Regions from separate parts of the Ureibacillus thermophilus genome, predicted to be linked through region 1. Evidence: riboswitches for the same ligand, from Rfam matches in the RefSeq annotation. Region 1 holds a riboswitch; each other region holds the start of a gene.
The links. Region 1 has a riboswitch for S-adenosylmethionine ahead of DKZ56_RS01350 (O-acetylhomoserine aminocarboxypropyltransferase/cysteine synthase family protein). Riboswitches for the same ligand answer to the same signal wherever they lie in the genome.

Region 1 (5,072 bases):
AACTGTTGCTGGAGTGGTTCTCCGCGTATATAAAGAACGGGTTGGTGATTATACTCTTGTTTCCTTCTTGCTCAATAACGGACAAAACTTTGTGGTAAGTTCACAAAATGAGCCGCTCTCCATCTACCTGCAAGAAGGGGATCAAGTAGTGATCCGTTATTTAGAAACGGGTGAAATCTTCTTGCCGGTAAAGGCGTTGAAAATTGAAGGAGTCGTCAATATCGGTTTATAAAGAAAGGGCTGTCCAGAAAGTCGAACACTTTCGGAAACAGCCTTACTTCTTATAGTAATATTCTCTTAAAAACTTTCCCTGCGGTGGTTACAAAACGCGCCTCCTCGTCGCAATTTATCTGCGGCAAAAACTCTAGCTAAAGCCGCAAAGGGGACGTCTCAACTTTTCAGACGCCCCTTTAATTGTTGATCATTTTGGAAGATTACTCTGAACGCTGCTTAATATAATTGAGCATTTCTTGTTTTCTTGACTGCATTTGTTCTTCTTTGTAGGGATTGACTTTTGAGAATTGCTTCTTTTGTTCTTGTAATTGCTTGCGTTCCATGGTAAAACGATTTTTTGGTTCATGTTCGAATATATATTCTAAATGGAACAGTTGAAGGAGTGCTACTTCAGGATTCTCCAGATTATATACAAATTTGATATTCCAAACGGTTGTGTAGGAAATATATTGATTCACATATTCTGTAGCATACTGGTATTTTTGCTTATCAATTTTATGTTCAATGCTTCGATGGATATTTCCTAAGCATAGGTTAATTTCAGCAATTGTCCGGTAATAACTTCTTATATGTTTAAGATGTTGGCGTTCGAGGGATAAAGCGACTTGTTTATGTTGTCTCATCATTTCTCTTCCCTTCGCGGCATCATGATTAATTTGGAAAAACTGACCAATTTATTTTATTTTAATATGCCAGATGTTTGAAAAAAAGGATTAAGGAGCGAAATAGGAATATTTAATCAGTTTAAATGTGAAAATAGTTCTATAATGGAGATAGCTGTAGACCTTATTATTTATCTTTATACATTTTTAGTTTTATTGGATTGGGCATTATAGAAGTTTAAGAGAAAAAATAAAGAGTTTTGACAAATCTAAAAAAACATCACTTTCTCCAAAGAGAAAATGATGTTTTTTTGATATGTTATTAAAAATTGATTTCCGTTCCGGGAACGCTTTCCGCGGGGCCCGGCTAGCCTCCTCTGAGTCATTCCTTCGCTCCTCGTGGTCTCGAGAGGGCTCGTCGCAGGAAAGCTTTGCTTTGCGACTAAGCGTGCGCGACAGGAGCTCGCCCCGTCACTCCAATCAATTTTTCGTTAGTTCAATTTTTTATCAAAACTCTTTCAGCTACCCCTATAATTTTTGGTTTATGTCCCAGCCTCTTTATGATTATTTCCAAGTGAATCCTTTGGACGCTAAAAATTCTTTGATGAATGGACGGCGTTGTTCACTGAGGAAATCCGCCATTTGCTTCGTCCAATTGGATACTTTTTGATTGGAGCTTCTGGATGCATAATAGTTTTCCATAATCGCATCGTATTTATCTAAAAGCTCATCATATTTTTCAGCATCATATTCATTTTCATGCAATACGGCTTCCACTGGGAGTCTTGGTTTTGTTTCATTTCGTTTTGTTGGTTTCCCGATTGTCATTGCAAAGAGCGGGAAGACGTGTTCTGGAAGGTTAAATAATTCGCTGATTTCTTTTGGATTGTTTCTTGCGCCGCCGATATAACAAATGCCGTAGCCTTCAGATTCTGCCGCAACGACAAAGTTTTGCGCAAAAATCGCCACATCCGCAACACCCACTAAGACATTTTCCGCCGTATCCACTGTAATATCGACACCGTGTTTTTTCCCAGCTACTTCTAATCGTTTAAAGTCGACACAGAATAACAAAGCAGCCCCGGCTGTTTGAAATTGAAATTCATTTTTGGAAAGTTCTCCGAGTTTTTGTTTCTTTTCTTCATCTGTCACCAAAATTACACTATAGGCTTGTACAAAATGGGAAGAAGCAGCCATTTGTGCCGTTTGAATTAGATCAATAATTTTTTCTTTTGGTATTTCTTCTCCTGTATATTTGCGTACAGATGTATGACTACGCAATAATTCTTTTACGTTCAACATTTACACCCCTTTTATGTACTGGTTAAGTTGAAGATCGCTCTTTAAAGCGATGTTTCTCTTCCTAAAGGTATCATATTATACTTTTTAGCCAATGACAAAAATTTGAATTAAAGAACGCCTATCCATTCATAATAGGACAAGAAGGTAGGCTCGGTTTATCATCGGCATTCCGAATTGGATGAAATCTTTTGTTGTGAAGGCATATTACAGAGGAAAATGAAGAGAATCGCTTTTTCGGCACAGTCTTTACAAGAAGATATTTTGGGGGGGAATGAACATTTTTTTCTCTTCATTTATGGAAAAATCAATTTTGTTCTATTATACTCAAAAAAATAAAGAAGTTTTAAAATTTTCAAAAAGTGGTTGACAGAGTGGGATACTATGTTTTATAGTTAATCCAACGATGGAAAATCAATCATACTCTTATCAAGAGAGGCGGAGGGACTAGGCCCAAAGATGCCCGGCAACCTGCAAGAAATTGCAAAGGTGCTAAATCCTACAGACGTTTGTCTGAAAGATAAGAGGAGGAAATGTACGTGTACAAAGCCCTCTTCTTATATGAAGAGGGTTTTTGTTTTATCTTCCATGCCTTCTCGAAACCTTCCATCAAATTTATGTTTAGGAGGAAATATCATGTCCGAATTCAAACCAGAAACGCTATTACTTCACGGTGGTCAACAACCTGATCCAGTAACAGGTGCAATTGCCGTTCCGATTTATCGCACGACGGCTTATGCCTTCAAAAACACAGAACATGCACGAAAATTATTTGCCCTTGAAGAAGCCGGAAACATTTATTCCCGCATCATGAACCCGACAGTCGATGTGTTTGAAAAGCGTGTTGCCTTGCTAGAAGGGGGCTCTGCAGCTGTTGCTCTATCTTCCGGTCAGGCGGCAGTTGCCTTCTCCATTTTAAATATCGCCAATGCGGGAGATGAAATTGTCTCTGCTGGATCATTGTATGGCGGAACATATAACTTATTTGCTAACACATTACCTCGTTGGGGCATTACAACAACATTTGTAGATGAAAGAGATCCGGAAAACTTCCGCAAAGCAATTACGGACAAAACAAAAGCAATCTATGCAGAAGTAGTAGGAAATCCTAGCTTAAATATTTTAGATATTGAAGCAGTAGCAGCAATTGCCCATGAACATGGCATTCCATTAATCATCGACAATACGTTCCCATCTCCATATGGATGCAATCCAATTGATTTTGGAGCAGATGTTGTTATCCATTCAGCAACAAAATGGATTGGCGGCCACGGTACAACAATCGGTGGCGTTGTGGTAGATGCAGGAAAATTCGACTGGACACAAGGTCGATTCCCTGGTTTCACAGAGCCTGACCACACATATCATGGCATTCGTTACGGCATCGATACAGCCGGTGCAGCTTTTGCAACAAAAATGCGCGTCCAATTATTGCGCGATCTTGGCCCAACTTTAGGACCGGATGCGGCATTCAGTTTCCTTCAAGGATTGGAAACTCTTCACCTCCGCTATCCAAGACACAGTGAAAATGCAGAAAAAGTAGTGGCATTTTTGAAAAACCACCCATATGTGGAATACGTGAATTATCCAGGAGATGAATCATTCGAATCTCACCATTTAGCGAAAAAATATTTGAAAAACGGTTATGGTTCTATGGTGACATTCGGTATTAAAGGTGGCCGTGAAGCAGGAAGCGTTGTTATTGACAATGTAAAATTGTTCTCTCACGTTGCAAACGTTGGAGATGCAAGATCCTTGATTATTCATCCAGCTTCCACTACTCACCAACAATTAACTGCTGAAGAATTGAAAATTGCCGGTGTAGGAGAAGAGCTTATCCGCTTATCCATCGGTTTAGAAAATGTGGACGATATCATTGCAGATTTAGATCAAGCTTTAGCCAAAGCAGCAGCTGAATTCGGCGTGAAAAACGCGTAAAAGTGGATTACAAAGCCCCTCTCTTTGTTAAATATATAGAATCGGAGTTTTTTCAAGTGCTTCCCGTTCTCATTTGAGCGGATATAATATTCCCGGCTGCCCATTTGCAGCAAGTAAAATTTAGTTATGAAATAGCTGCTCATTTGCAGCAGATTTAAAAGAAAACGGTTTGCCGCAACCATTGCCCATTCGCAATGGATGAATAAAGTAAATACAAGCTGCCCATTCGCAGCATGGAGACGCCTCTTCACGGATTTATTTGGTTGTTCACAAAACATTTATAATGTGTGAATTGTATTCCCATTCGAGTACAATTCACATGCTTTCTTATTCTAATTGCTGACCCGTCATTTAGCAGTAATGATTGTTTTTTTATAACCCATCCCCTTTTTAAAATAAAACCAAGTAAATTAATTAGGATACTTGAAATTAGTGATTAAATGATATATATTAATAATAAGAGGATGATTAGATTCCATCGTATTGAGATCCCCCCTAAAATAAATGGAAAGCCTGATGAAAGGCTTTCCCTCTTTAATTAATAAAGGAGCTGGTTCAATGAGCAAGGTCTATAGCGCTCAAAATTTTGCGGCTTATATTATATATGAATTAAATGAAACAAACACTTTTGTGAACGCAAAGGCATTGCAGCATTTGCTTGAAGTTGTTAAAAGATGCTGGGAAAATGTTTTTGGATCGAATCCTTATAGAGAAGAATCGTATTCCATGTTAACTCATGATTATGTTGTAAAAGAAGTTTATGAAGCTTATAAAGAATTTGGAGAACAGCATATTTCAAAGCCGGCAAATGAGTGGTATTTAAAATATGGAGAGTTCCAATTAATCCTTAGACCTTATGCAGTGCCTGCCTTTTCTAAAGAAGAGGAGAAATTAATGAGAAAAATTTTAAATCAATATCGGCATGTATTATTCAAACAGGCATCATAAAGAAATGACTGGTCAGTACAATGTTCGTACTGGCTATTTTTATTTCAAAAT
Region 2 (5,072 bases), 810 kb from region 1:
ATTATTTGAAATAATATATCAATATTACAAAAATTAATAATATCAATCAATATTTCTGATATCTTTTTTGAAATATTTTATAAGAATTAAGAAAAATCCAATAGTTCAAACAATATAACCAATTGATCGAAGCACATTATTGATAAAATCTCTCATATACAAAAAAACTTCTTCCCGCTCTACATCGTGGAAAATATTATGATAGCTATATGGCCAATCTTTATATTGAAATTCATTTGTTTTTTGCAATAGCAACCATTTTCTCGCCGCATCCGAATCTGCTATTTTATCTTGATTGGAAGTAATGAGCAAAATCGGCAATGTCAATGTCCTGTCCTGCTGGATGCTTAAATTTTTCATGAGTTGATGAATATCACGATACCAACGAACCGTAACATTGGAATGATAAGGCACATCATCCTCCATCTCTTTAAGCCCTTCTGGACTCCGAGACAGCATTCGTAGATTAAAATCTAATGATATTCTTTTATTGGATGCCAAATTCATACTGGCTAAAGCGCTTGCAAGCAAATTGGAATGTTTCTGCAATTGAAACCAAGGGGATGTTAATATGAGCCCCGCACATTCTAATTTTGTTTTTCGCAAAAATTGTATTGCCAAAGTTCCCCCTAAACCATGTCCAATCACAAATACTGGCAAATGGTACTGAAGAGCGCTTAGCATTAATTGTTTGATGAAAAGCAAATATTCTTCAATTAGTTCATCATGTACTCTTGTATATCTCGAGCCTTTTTCATGGCCTGGCAAATCCCCCATGACCACATGAAAGCCTTCTATTCTTAATTTTTCTATTAACCATGCATACCAACGATGATGTTCAAAAGCGCTATGGACGATGACTACAACAGCTTTTGGCTGTTCATCGGTTTCCCACTTCCACATAGTGTTCCTCCTATATCTAGCAAAACTTCTATAGATGCTGTAGTGTATTTTCAAAGATTTTCTGATTTGTTAGGATAAATATACATAAATAATACATTAGAAATGGGGAGCTTTGCGATGATTTATCCTTACCACGATAAAGAACCAAACATTCATCCATCTGTATTTATTGCAGACCATGTAACCATAACTGGAGATGTGACAATCGGCGAAGATACGACCGTCTGGTTTGGCACGGTCATCCGTGGAGACGTTGCACCAACAATCATTGGAAAACGCTGCAGCATTCAAGATTTAAGCTGCCTGCATCAAAGTCCAAATAACCCTCTCATTATTGAAGATGAAGTTATTGTTGGTCATCAAGTGACTTTACATAGCTGCATTATTCGCAAACGGGCTTTAATCGGTATGGGTGCGATTATTTTAGATGGTGCAGAAATTGGGGAAGGAGCCCTTGTTGCCGCTGGAAGCTTAGTCCCTCCCGGCAAAAAAATTCCGCCTCATTCCGTAGCAATGGGAAATCCTGCAAAAGTCGTCCGGAATGTGACGGAAGCGGAACGGAAAGATATGGACCGCATTATCAACGAATATGTTCAAAAAGGAAAATACTATCAATCTTTGAAAAAATAATAAAAGAGGCTGGGACATAACGAATAAAGTGAATGAACTGCAAAAAGATTTTTTGTAAAAAATTGATTGGAGTGGCGGGGCGAATTCCTGTCTCGCACGCTTAGTCGCAAAGGGGAGCAAGTTCAAGGAAGTAATTTCAAAGCTTTCCTGCGACGAGCCCTCTCGAGACCCTGAAGGAGCGAAGGAATGACTCAGAGGAGAGTCTAGCCGGGCATGCGGAAAGCGTCCCCGGAACGGAAATCAATTTTCTTCAATTATCAAAAAAACACCATTTTCTCCCGTGAGAAAATGGTGTTTTTTATCTTTTGTCCTAGCCTCTTCTTATTTATTTTATAGCCCCGCTTTTTGACGCAATTTTTCTGCCACGTCCGTTCTTTCCCATGGCAAATCGATGTCTGTGCGGCCAAAATGACCATAAGCAGCTGTTTGTTTATAAATTGGTCTACGCAAATCAAGCATTTTGATGATTCCGGCAGGACGCAAATCAAATAGCTCTTCCACCCATTCAACAAGCTGGCTTTCGCTCACTTTGCCTGTTCCAAAAGTGTCGATGGAAATAGACACTGGACGGGCAACGCCAATGGCATAAGCAATTTGAACTTCCACACGGTCAGCAAGCCCTGAAGCAACGATATTTTTCGCTACATAACGAGCGGCATAGGCAGCAGAGCGGTCCACTTTTGTTGGGTCTTTTCCAGAAAATGCTCCTCCTCCGTGGCGGGCATAGCCTCCGTAAGTATCAACAATAATTTTGCGGCCTGTTAATCCTGCATCTCCTTTTGGTCCACCGATGACGAAGCGGCCAGTTGGATTGATGAAGTATTTTGTATCTCCATCTAATAATTCAGAAGGAATAATGGCTTTAATAACTTTTTCCATAATATCTTCTTTAATTTGTTCTTGACTGACGCCTTCATCATGTTGTGTAGAGATGACAATCGTATCAATGCGGCGAGGAACGTTGTTTTCATCATATTCAACCGTTACTTGCGTTTTTCCGTCTGGACGCAAATAAGGAATTTCTTTTGATTTGCGGACTTCCGTTAATCTTCTAGCCAATTGATGGGCCAAACTAATAGGCAGCGGCATGAGTTCAGGCGTTTCATTGCACGCAAATCCAAAGATTAGCCCTTGGTCCCCAGCGCCAATTGCCTCTATTTCCTCATCTGTCATCAATCCTTCTCGGGCTTCTAATGCTCGGTCCACCCCTTCCGCAATATCAGGGGATTGTTCACCAATCGCTGTGAGCACCGCCAAGTTTTCCGCATCGAAGCCATATTTGCCTCGCGTATAGCCAATTTCTGCGACAGTATCACGAACGATGGTTTGGATATCTACATATGTTGTTGTTGTAATTTCTCCCGTTACAAGAACCAATCCTGTCGTCGCAATCGCTTCGCAAGCAACCCTTGCATTTGGATCTTCTGCGAGTATGGCATCTAATATGGCATCTGAAATTTGGTCGCAAACTTTATCCGGATGCCCTTCTGTTACGCTTTCTGATGTAAATAGTCGACGATTTGACATTCATTTTCCTCCTAAATTGTTGAGACAAAACTCTTATGATACGGTACTCATTATCCATGATCCTTTTTTGACTTTCGCCCGTAAGGAACATTACGAGGATAATGAAAGGTAAACTTGCTAATCTATTTTAGCTTGAATCATTTCATTTTAAAATTCGAATAAAAAAAGTTCCTATCCACATCTGTCATGAGGAAAGGAACTAAAATCTCTACCTTTCACTCTTATCGTTCAAGGTAATCCCTTGCATCAGGTTAGCACCACGCATTATTATATAGATAATGCAGGTTGCCGGGTTTCATAGGGCCTTAACCCTCCACCAGCTCTGGATAAGAGTATCCGTTCATCCAACATGTTACGTAATCTATACTATTATGTCAAATATTTTTTCTTTATTCACTTATAGTGCATATTTCTTCCATTTTCTTGCAATAATAGGCAAGAGATGTCAAAAAATTTCATAAATAAATTTTCGAATTAGTATAGATTATTCCATCTAATGTGTTATACTAATTTTTGTATTATATATAAATTAAAGCTAATTTCCCTAAAAATAAAAAAAGGATGGTATTTAATCGATGAATTCAGTAGAAGTTGCAAATGAACTGAAGGAATTATTAAAAGGTAAGAACATAAGCAACCAATTGTCTGTGCCTCAATTAATTGAAAAAGCAGTGATTCGCGGTGAAGCAAGACTCACTGTAGACGGCGCAATTGTTGCTGAGACTGGGAAATATACAGGCCGTTCCCCAAAAGATAAATTTATTGTGGAAGAAGAAAGCATAAAAGATAAAATCGATTGGGGTAATGTGAACCGCCCGATTTCTTCTGAAGTATTTGATAACTTGTATTTGAAAGTTTTGAATTACTTAAAAGAAAAAGATGAGCTATTCGTATTTAAAGGCTTTGCCGGAGCTGATAAAGAATCGCAATTGTCAATTCAGGTTGTCAATGAATACGCTTGGCATAATCTATTCTGCCATCAATTATTCATCCGTCCAACAAAAGAAGAATTAGCTTCTCATCAAGCTGAATTTACAATTGTATCTGCTCCTGGTTTTAAAGCTGACCCATCTGTTGATGGAACAAACTCAGAAGCATTTATCATCATTTCTTTTGAAAAGAAAATCATTCTAATCGGCGGTACAGAATATGCTGGCGAAATGAAAAAATCCATCTTCAGCATTATGAACTATCTATTGCCTGAAAAAGGAATTCTTTCTATGCACTGCTCTGCTAATGTTGGCGAAGATGGCGATGTAGCATTATTCTTCGGTTTATCCGGTACTGGTAAAACAACTCTTTCTGCAGACAGCGACCGTAAATTGATTGGTGATGATGAACACGGTTGGTCAGACAACGGTGTATTCAACATCGAAGGCGGATGCTATGCAAAAACTATTAATTTATCTGCTGAAAAAGAACCAGAAATTTACAATGCCATTCGATTTGGAACTGTATTGGAAAACGTTGTAATCAACCCAGATACGCGCGTTCCTGATTATGATGACAATACGTTAACTGAAAATACGCGAGCTGCTTATCCAATTCATTTTATTGATAATATTGCAATACCATCGATAGCTGGTCATCCAAAAACAATAATCTTCTTAACTGCAGATGCTTTTGGAGTGCTTCCTCCAATCAGCAAATTGACGAAAGAACAAGCAATGTACCATTTCTTAAGCGGATTTACTTCTAAATTAGCGGGTACAGAACGCGGTGTTACTTCACCAGAACCTGTATTCTCAACGTGCTTTGGTTCGCCTTTCCTTCCGCTTCCAGCAACAAGATATGCTGAAATGCTAGGCGAGAAAATCGACAAGCATGATGTGCAAGTATTCTTGGTGAACACTGGTTGGACTGGCGGCGAATACGGTGTTGGAAGCCGTATGAAACTTTCTTACACTCGTGCAATGGTACGCGCTGCTATTGAAGGCAAATTAAACGATGTGGAAACAAAACAAGATGCATTTTTCGGATTACACATCCCAACAAAAATTGACGGAGTGCCT
Region 3 (5,072 bases), 1.2 Mb from region 1:
TGCAATGGGAATTGCAACAAGTTTCCAATGAACTTTCATTATTGGAAACGAAAAGGGAGCAATCGGATGAGTTGCTGACTCAATTGCAATCTTTAAAAAAAGTAGATGAACTCAAAGAGTTTATCGAAACCTATGGAATCCGGAGAAAATTTGCCATCAACCAGCTGCTTTTGGACATGGAAAAACTCCATCAGCAAATATTGGAATTGAAACCGGCCATCCAAATTTCTGAACGGATTGAAAAAGCCATTGAATACAACCAGAAAACATTGAGAATTCCCATTGAACCCGTTTCATTGCCGCCGCACCACCATTATTCCCTACATGAAGTGAATGAGTTTTTGAATAAACTTGCCCTTGCTTTCAAACAGCAAAAAATCAATCGGCAAAATGGCATTCCTTCCATTCGAGGGCTATTTTTAAGACGGCTGTTTGTCAATGAACTATTGCATCAATATCAATCTTTAGCGGATGAATCAAGACTTGTTTTCAACAAATTAAAAAAAGCTGTTTATGATCAATATTTAGAAAGCATCGGCATCAATGAAGGCCAAATTCAAACATTAGAACAAAAAAGAAATCACCTAGAGCAAACTCTTTTGCAATATGAAAAAGAACTGGACGAGCTGCAAATCGAAAAAGCTGATTTTATTCCATCCGTTGATGAACTTCAAGCAGTAATCCATTCATTGCAAGAAAAACTCTATCATCTTGAGAAACAACAAGAAAACCTTCAAGTTTTTGAAACACAAAAAGCTCGACTGAAAAAAGAAATCGATGAAAACGAACGGGAACTTTCCCATCAACAAGCATTAGTAGAAACTTTGGAAAAGGAAATTAAATCGCTGCATCGTCAAGGAATTGCGATGGAACGAAAAGCAGAAGAATTTCAGAAAATCTTAAAACGAACCCCAGAATTGGAATTGGAAGAGACGAATAAAAAAATAAAGAACTGCTACCTTGAAATTGAAAAATACGAACGCCAAATCAAGCGGCTGCCAATTACAAAGGAAATCCAAAAAGAATGGTTCTCTTTATTAAACCGAGCAACAGAACAGGATTTAGAAGAAATTCGAAAACTTTACGTCAAACACGCGAATGTCATTGGTACAACCTGCGTTGCCTCTGCCAATAAAGAGTTTATGGACAACTATCCGATTTTTGATGTAGTCATTATTGATGAAGTGTCAAAAGCCACACCTCCTGAACTTTTGCTTCCAATGTTAAAAGGAAAGAAAATCATCCTTGTCGGCGACCATCATCAACTGCCGCCTTTAATTGGCGACGATACCTTTGAAGAAACGCTGGAAGAAATCTTGAAAAATATGGATGGTTTTGAAGAAAAACGAGAGCTGGAAAAACTGTTGGAAGAATCTTTATTTGAACGCCTTTATAAAAACTTGCCAAGCACCAATAAGAAAATGCTTGGCATTCAATACCGCATGCATGAAAAAATTATGCAAACGATTGCACCTTTCTATCAAAATGGAAATGAATCTTTGCAATGCGGCCTCACAAACTCTGATGAAGTAAGAGACCATCGACTGGAAGGCCACTTTGTAAAACGACATGAACATTTGCTATGGTTTGACATCCCAAATGAGCCGTTTTATTTTGAAGAACGGATGCAAGAAGGTTCCAGCTTATTCAATACTTCAGAACTAGAAATCATTAAGGAATTATTGATAGACTTAAACGATGCAACGGCAAAAGGGAAAGAAAATGGGCAATTTGAGAAAGAAGCGTTAAAATCTGTGGGTGTAATCAGCTTCTATAGAGAACAGGTTAACCGGGTGAATCAATTAGTTGAAGAACTGAATTTGCCTCATTTGCATATTCGCACAGGTTCAGTCGATAAGTTCCAAGGAATGGAAATGGATGTCATTTTATTAAGTATGGTACGCAATAACCAACATGGGGAAATCGGCTTTGCCAAAGACTATCGCCGTTTAAACGTCGCTTTATCCCGAGCGCGGGAATTGCTGATGATCGTCGGCAGCTCTGAAATGTTTACAAAACGTCCGAAAAAGAAAGAAACGAGAGAGATGTATCAGCGCTTATATGAGGTTGTGAAAGCCCTGCAAGGAATACGAACAATTACGAAGGAGCCTGCGACATGGAACTCCAACAATTAAAACAACAATTAGAAAAAGAAATGAAGGGAACGATTGTTCATACGGATATTTGGTGTCTTCCTATGCATACGTATGAAATCACCTATCAGCCCATCGAAAAAAAGACGATGGATATTTTAATGAAAATTTTGCTGTTTTCATTTCAAAAATCCACTTTTGAAAACGCGGAAGAACTGAGCGACATTTTATTGGTGGAGCCTTTATTTATAGAAGATTTGATGCGGAAAATGCAAAAAAATGGGTTGCTGGCAAGGGAAAACAAGGTTTATCAATTGACCGAAAAAGGGAAGCAACAATTTGCCCAGGGAGTCTTTGAAGAAGAATTAGATCCTGTGACGGTGGAGTTGTTATATAGCCCAACCCATTCCAACATTTTCCATGGAGATATAGAAGAAGTATTGGATTATGATGATTTTCCAGACCAATTATACCGCTATATGAAAAATGAAGAGGAAACATTGAATCAAGAGTTTTTCATAAATGAAATACAAAAAATGTACTTGGATTCAATGGACGAAAGTGAGCAGGAAATCAAATCCATTTTATCATTGGAAAAGGTGCAAATTAATGATGTTCCATGCATTGAACTGATTATTTGGAACAATGAAAAGAAGGAATTTTTTCCTCGGGTGTGGAATACGTTATTAAATAATTGGGATGAATTTTTAGAAAAAGAAATATTTGAGAAGGAAAAGTTGGAGTGGTTCGAGAAATTTCAGAGTGAAATCAAATAGCTCGAATATTGCATTTCTCTATTGGATATGTTAGGATATTCTTAATTTTATATGGAATTAATACTTTCTTATCAAGAGAAGTGGAGGGACTTGGCCCAATGAAACTTCAGCAACCTCTAACGGATGTTAGAAAGGTGCTAATTCCAGCAAGGTGTAACCTTGGGAGATAAGAGAGTGTGCATGAAATATTTGTACCCTCTCATTCTCATTGCTGGAATGAGAGGGTTTTTTATTTCAGATTATTTAGAAATGGGGGACAAGGGAATGCCAATTAATATTCCTAAAAATTTACCAGCTGGAGAAATATTAAGAAATGAAAAAATTTTCGTCATGGAAGAGGACCGCGCATTATCGCAGGACATTCGGCCATTAAACATTTTAGTGTTGAATTTAATGCCTGAGAAAGAAAAAGCGGAACTTCAATTGCTGCGCTTGCTTGGAAATACGCCGCTGCAAACGAATGTAACCTTTTTAAATACTGCTACATATGAATCAAAAAATGTATCAAAAAGCCATTTAGAGTTGTTTTATAAAACATTTGATAAAATTAAACACCGCCGTTTTGATGGAATGGTCATCACAGGGGCGCCTGTGGAACGCATGGAATTTGAAGAAGTCAACTATTGGAAAGAATTGACTGAAATTTTAGACTGGGCGAAAGTGAATGTCACATCAATCATTTATATCTGTTGGGCTGCACAGGCGGCTTTGTATTACCATTTTGGCATTGGCAAGTTTGAATTGCCGAAAAAATGTTCCGGCATTTATTCCCATACAATTACGGACTTAACGAACGATTTAGTTCGTGGTTTCAACGATGAATTTGTGGCGCCTCATTCACGATATACATCTGTTTCCATCGAGGAAATCGAGCAGCATCCGGATTTAAAATTATTAAGTTATTCTGAAGAAGTTGGGCCTTTTATCATTCAATCAAAAGACAATAAACACATTATGATTACCGGTCACTTGGAATATGATGCCACAACCCTTGCAGAAGAATATGAGCGTGACATAAAGAAAGGTTTGCCGGTCGACATACCAGAAAATTATTTCCCTGACAACGACCCAACAAAACAGCCAAAAAATTATTGGCGCGCCCATGCCCACTTATTATTCTACAACTGGTTAAACTACTACGTTTACCAAGAAACGCCGTACGATTGGCACTATGTGGAAGATGCCATTAATTTCGAAATTTAAACAGAGCTGTAAAAATTCTTCTATTTCGGAAGAATTTTTACAGCTCTTATTTTTAGATGAAAAACATTGCCACAATCGTAGTTACAACGAGTCCGATTACAACAGGAACTAAATTTCGTCTCGCCAATTCAAACGGACTTACGTTACAGATGGCAGCAGCCGGAATTAACGCCCATGGTACAAGCGTTCCCCCGCCGACATAAATCGCTGCAATTTGCCCAAGGGCCGTAAGCGTTGCAGTTCCATCGCCAATGACTGTTCCAAATAGATTGGCAATGGAGCCGACTAATGAAATGCCCGAAAATCCGGACCCATCTAATCCGGTAATAGCGCCGACACCAGCAACGGTTACTGCCGCAACTTCCGCTGTCATTGGCACAACGGCTGCCAAAGCGCCCCCTAAATCGTTGATGATGCCTTGGGATGTTTCAGGCAAATAGTCGCCGATGATTTGTGTGAATCCTGAATCTCCTAAATAGAAGAAAGCGGCGATTGGAATCACTGGTCCAAACACTTTAAAACCAAATTGGAATCCTTGAATTAAGTAACTTGTCGTTTTTTCAAGTCCTGCATTTTTATGGGCAAACATGGATAGGAGCAGCAGAAGTACAAGGGTTGTTCCGCCAATGAGCGCCGTTGCATCCCCGCCGGTTAAATCAAAAATCGCCATCGCGACTACATTTAATAAGAAGGTAATCGGTATTAAAATAGCAAAAAATCGTTTTTGATTTTTCGTTAAGAGATGTGCTTCCACTTCCTCTTCGTCTTCTTGGCCACCATCAAAACCGCCAACCATCTCAATAGTTCCCCGTTTCAAATCCCTTCTGAGCAAGAAAAATGCTGTAAAAGTTGTCACAACGCCCATCACGATGACAAGAGGAACGCTAGCAGAAATGACATCGCTAACAGGGAGTCCTGCTGCATCAGCCGTCAATTTCGGTGCGCCTTGAATGATAAAATCGCCAGATAGCGCAATCCCATGCCCGAATAAGTTCATCGC

Region 2: it holds a riboswitch for S-adenosylmethionine, as region 1 does, so the genes downstream of both, metK (methionine adenosyltransferase) here and DKZ56_RS01350 (O-acetylhomoserine aminocarboxypropyltransferase/cysteine synthase family protein) in region 1, are expected to answer to the same signal.
Region 3: it holds a riboswitch for S-adenosylmethionine, as region 1 does, so the genes downstream of both, metA (homoserine O-acetyltransferase MetA) here and DKZ56_RS01350 (O-acetylhomoserine aminocarboxypropyltransferase/cysteine synthase family protein) in region 1, are expected to answer to the same signal.

Annotation. Positions count from the first base shown of each region.
Region 1 is NZ_CP036528.1:295,352-300,423, reverse strand. Features, by position in the region: gene DKZ56_RS01365 (hypothetical protein) at 1-232, shown strand, start outside; gene DKZ56_RS01360 (hypothetical protein) at 435-857, opposite strand; gene nfsA (oxygen-insensitive NADPH nitroreductase) at 1,401-2,138, opposite strand; SAM riboswitch class I at 2,559-2,662, shown strand; gene DKZ56_RS01350 (O-acetylhomoserine aminocarboxypropyltransferase/cysteine synthase family protein) at 2,772-4,073, shown strand; gene DKZ56_RS01345 (hypothetical protein) at 4,632-5,021, shown strand.
Region 2 is NZ_CP036528.1:2,498,868-2,503,939, forward strand. Features, by position in the region: gene DKZ56_RS12355 (alpha/beta hydrolase) at 106-903, opposite strand; gene DKZ56_RS12360 (gamma carbonic anhydrase) at 1,021-1,533, shown strand; gene metK (methionine adenosyltransferase) at 1,864-3,060, opposite strand; SAM riboswitch class I at 3,279-3,393, opposite strand; gene pckA (phosphoenolpyruvate carboxykinase (ATP)) at 3,636-5,072, shown strand, end outside.
Region 3 is NZ_CP036528.1:2,072,401-2,077,472, forward strand. Features, by position in the region: gene DKZ56_RS10260 (DEAD/DEAH box helicase) at 1-2,135, shown strand, start outside; gene DKZ56_RS10265 (hypothetical protein) at 2,117-2,869, shown strand; SAM riboswitch class I at 2,935-3,042, shown strand; gene metA (homoserine O-acetyltransferase MetA) at 3,134-4,072, shown strand; gene DKZ56_RS10275 (hypothetical protein) at 4,125-5,072, opposite strand, start outside.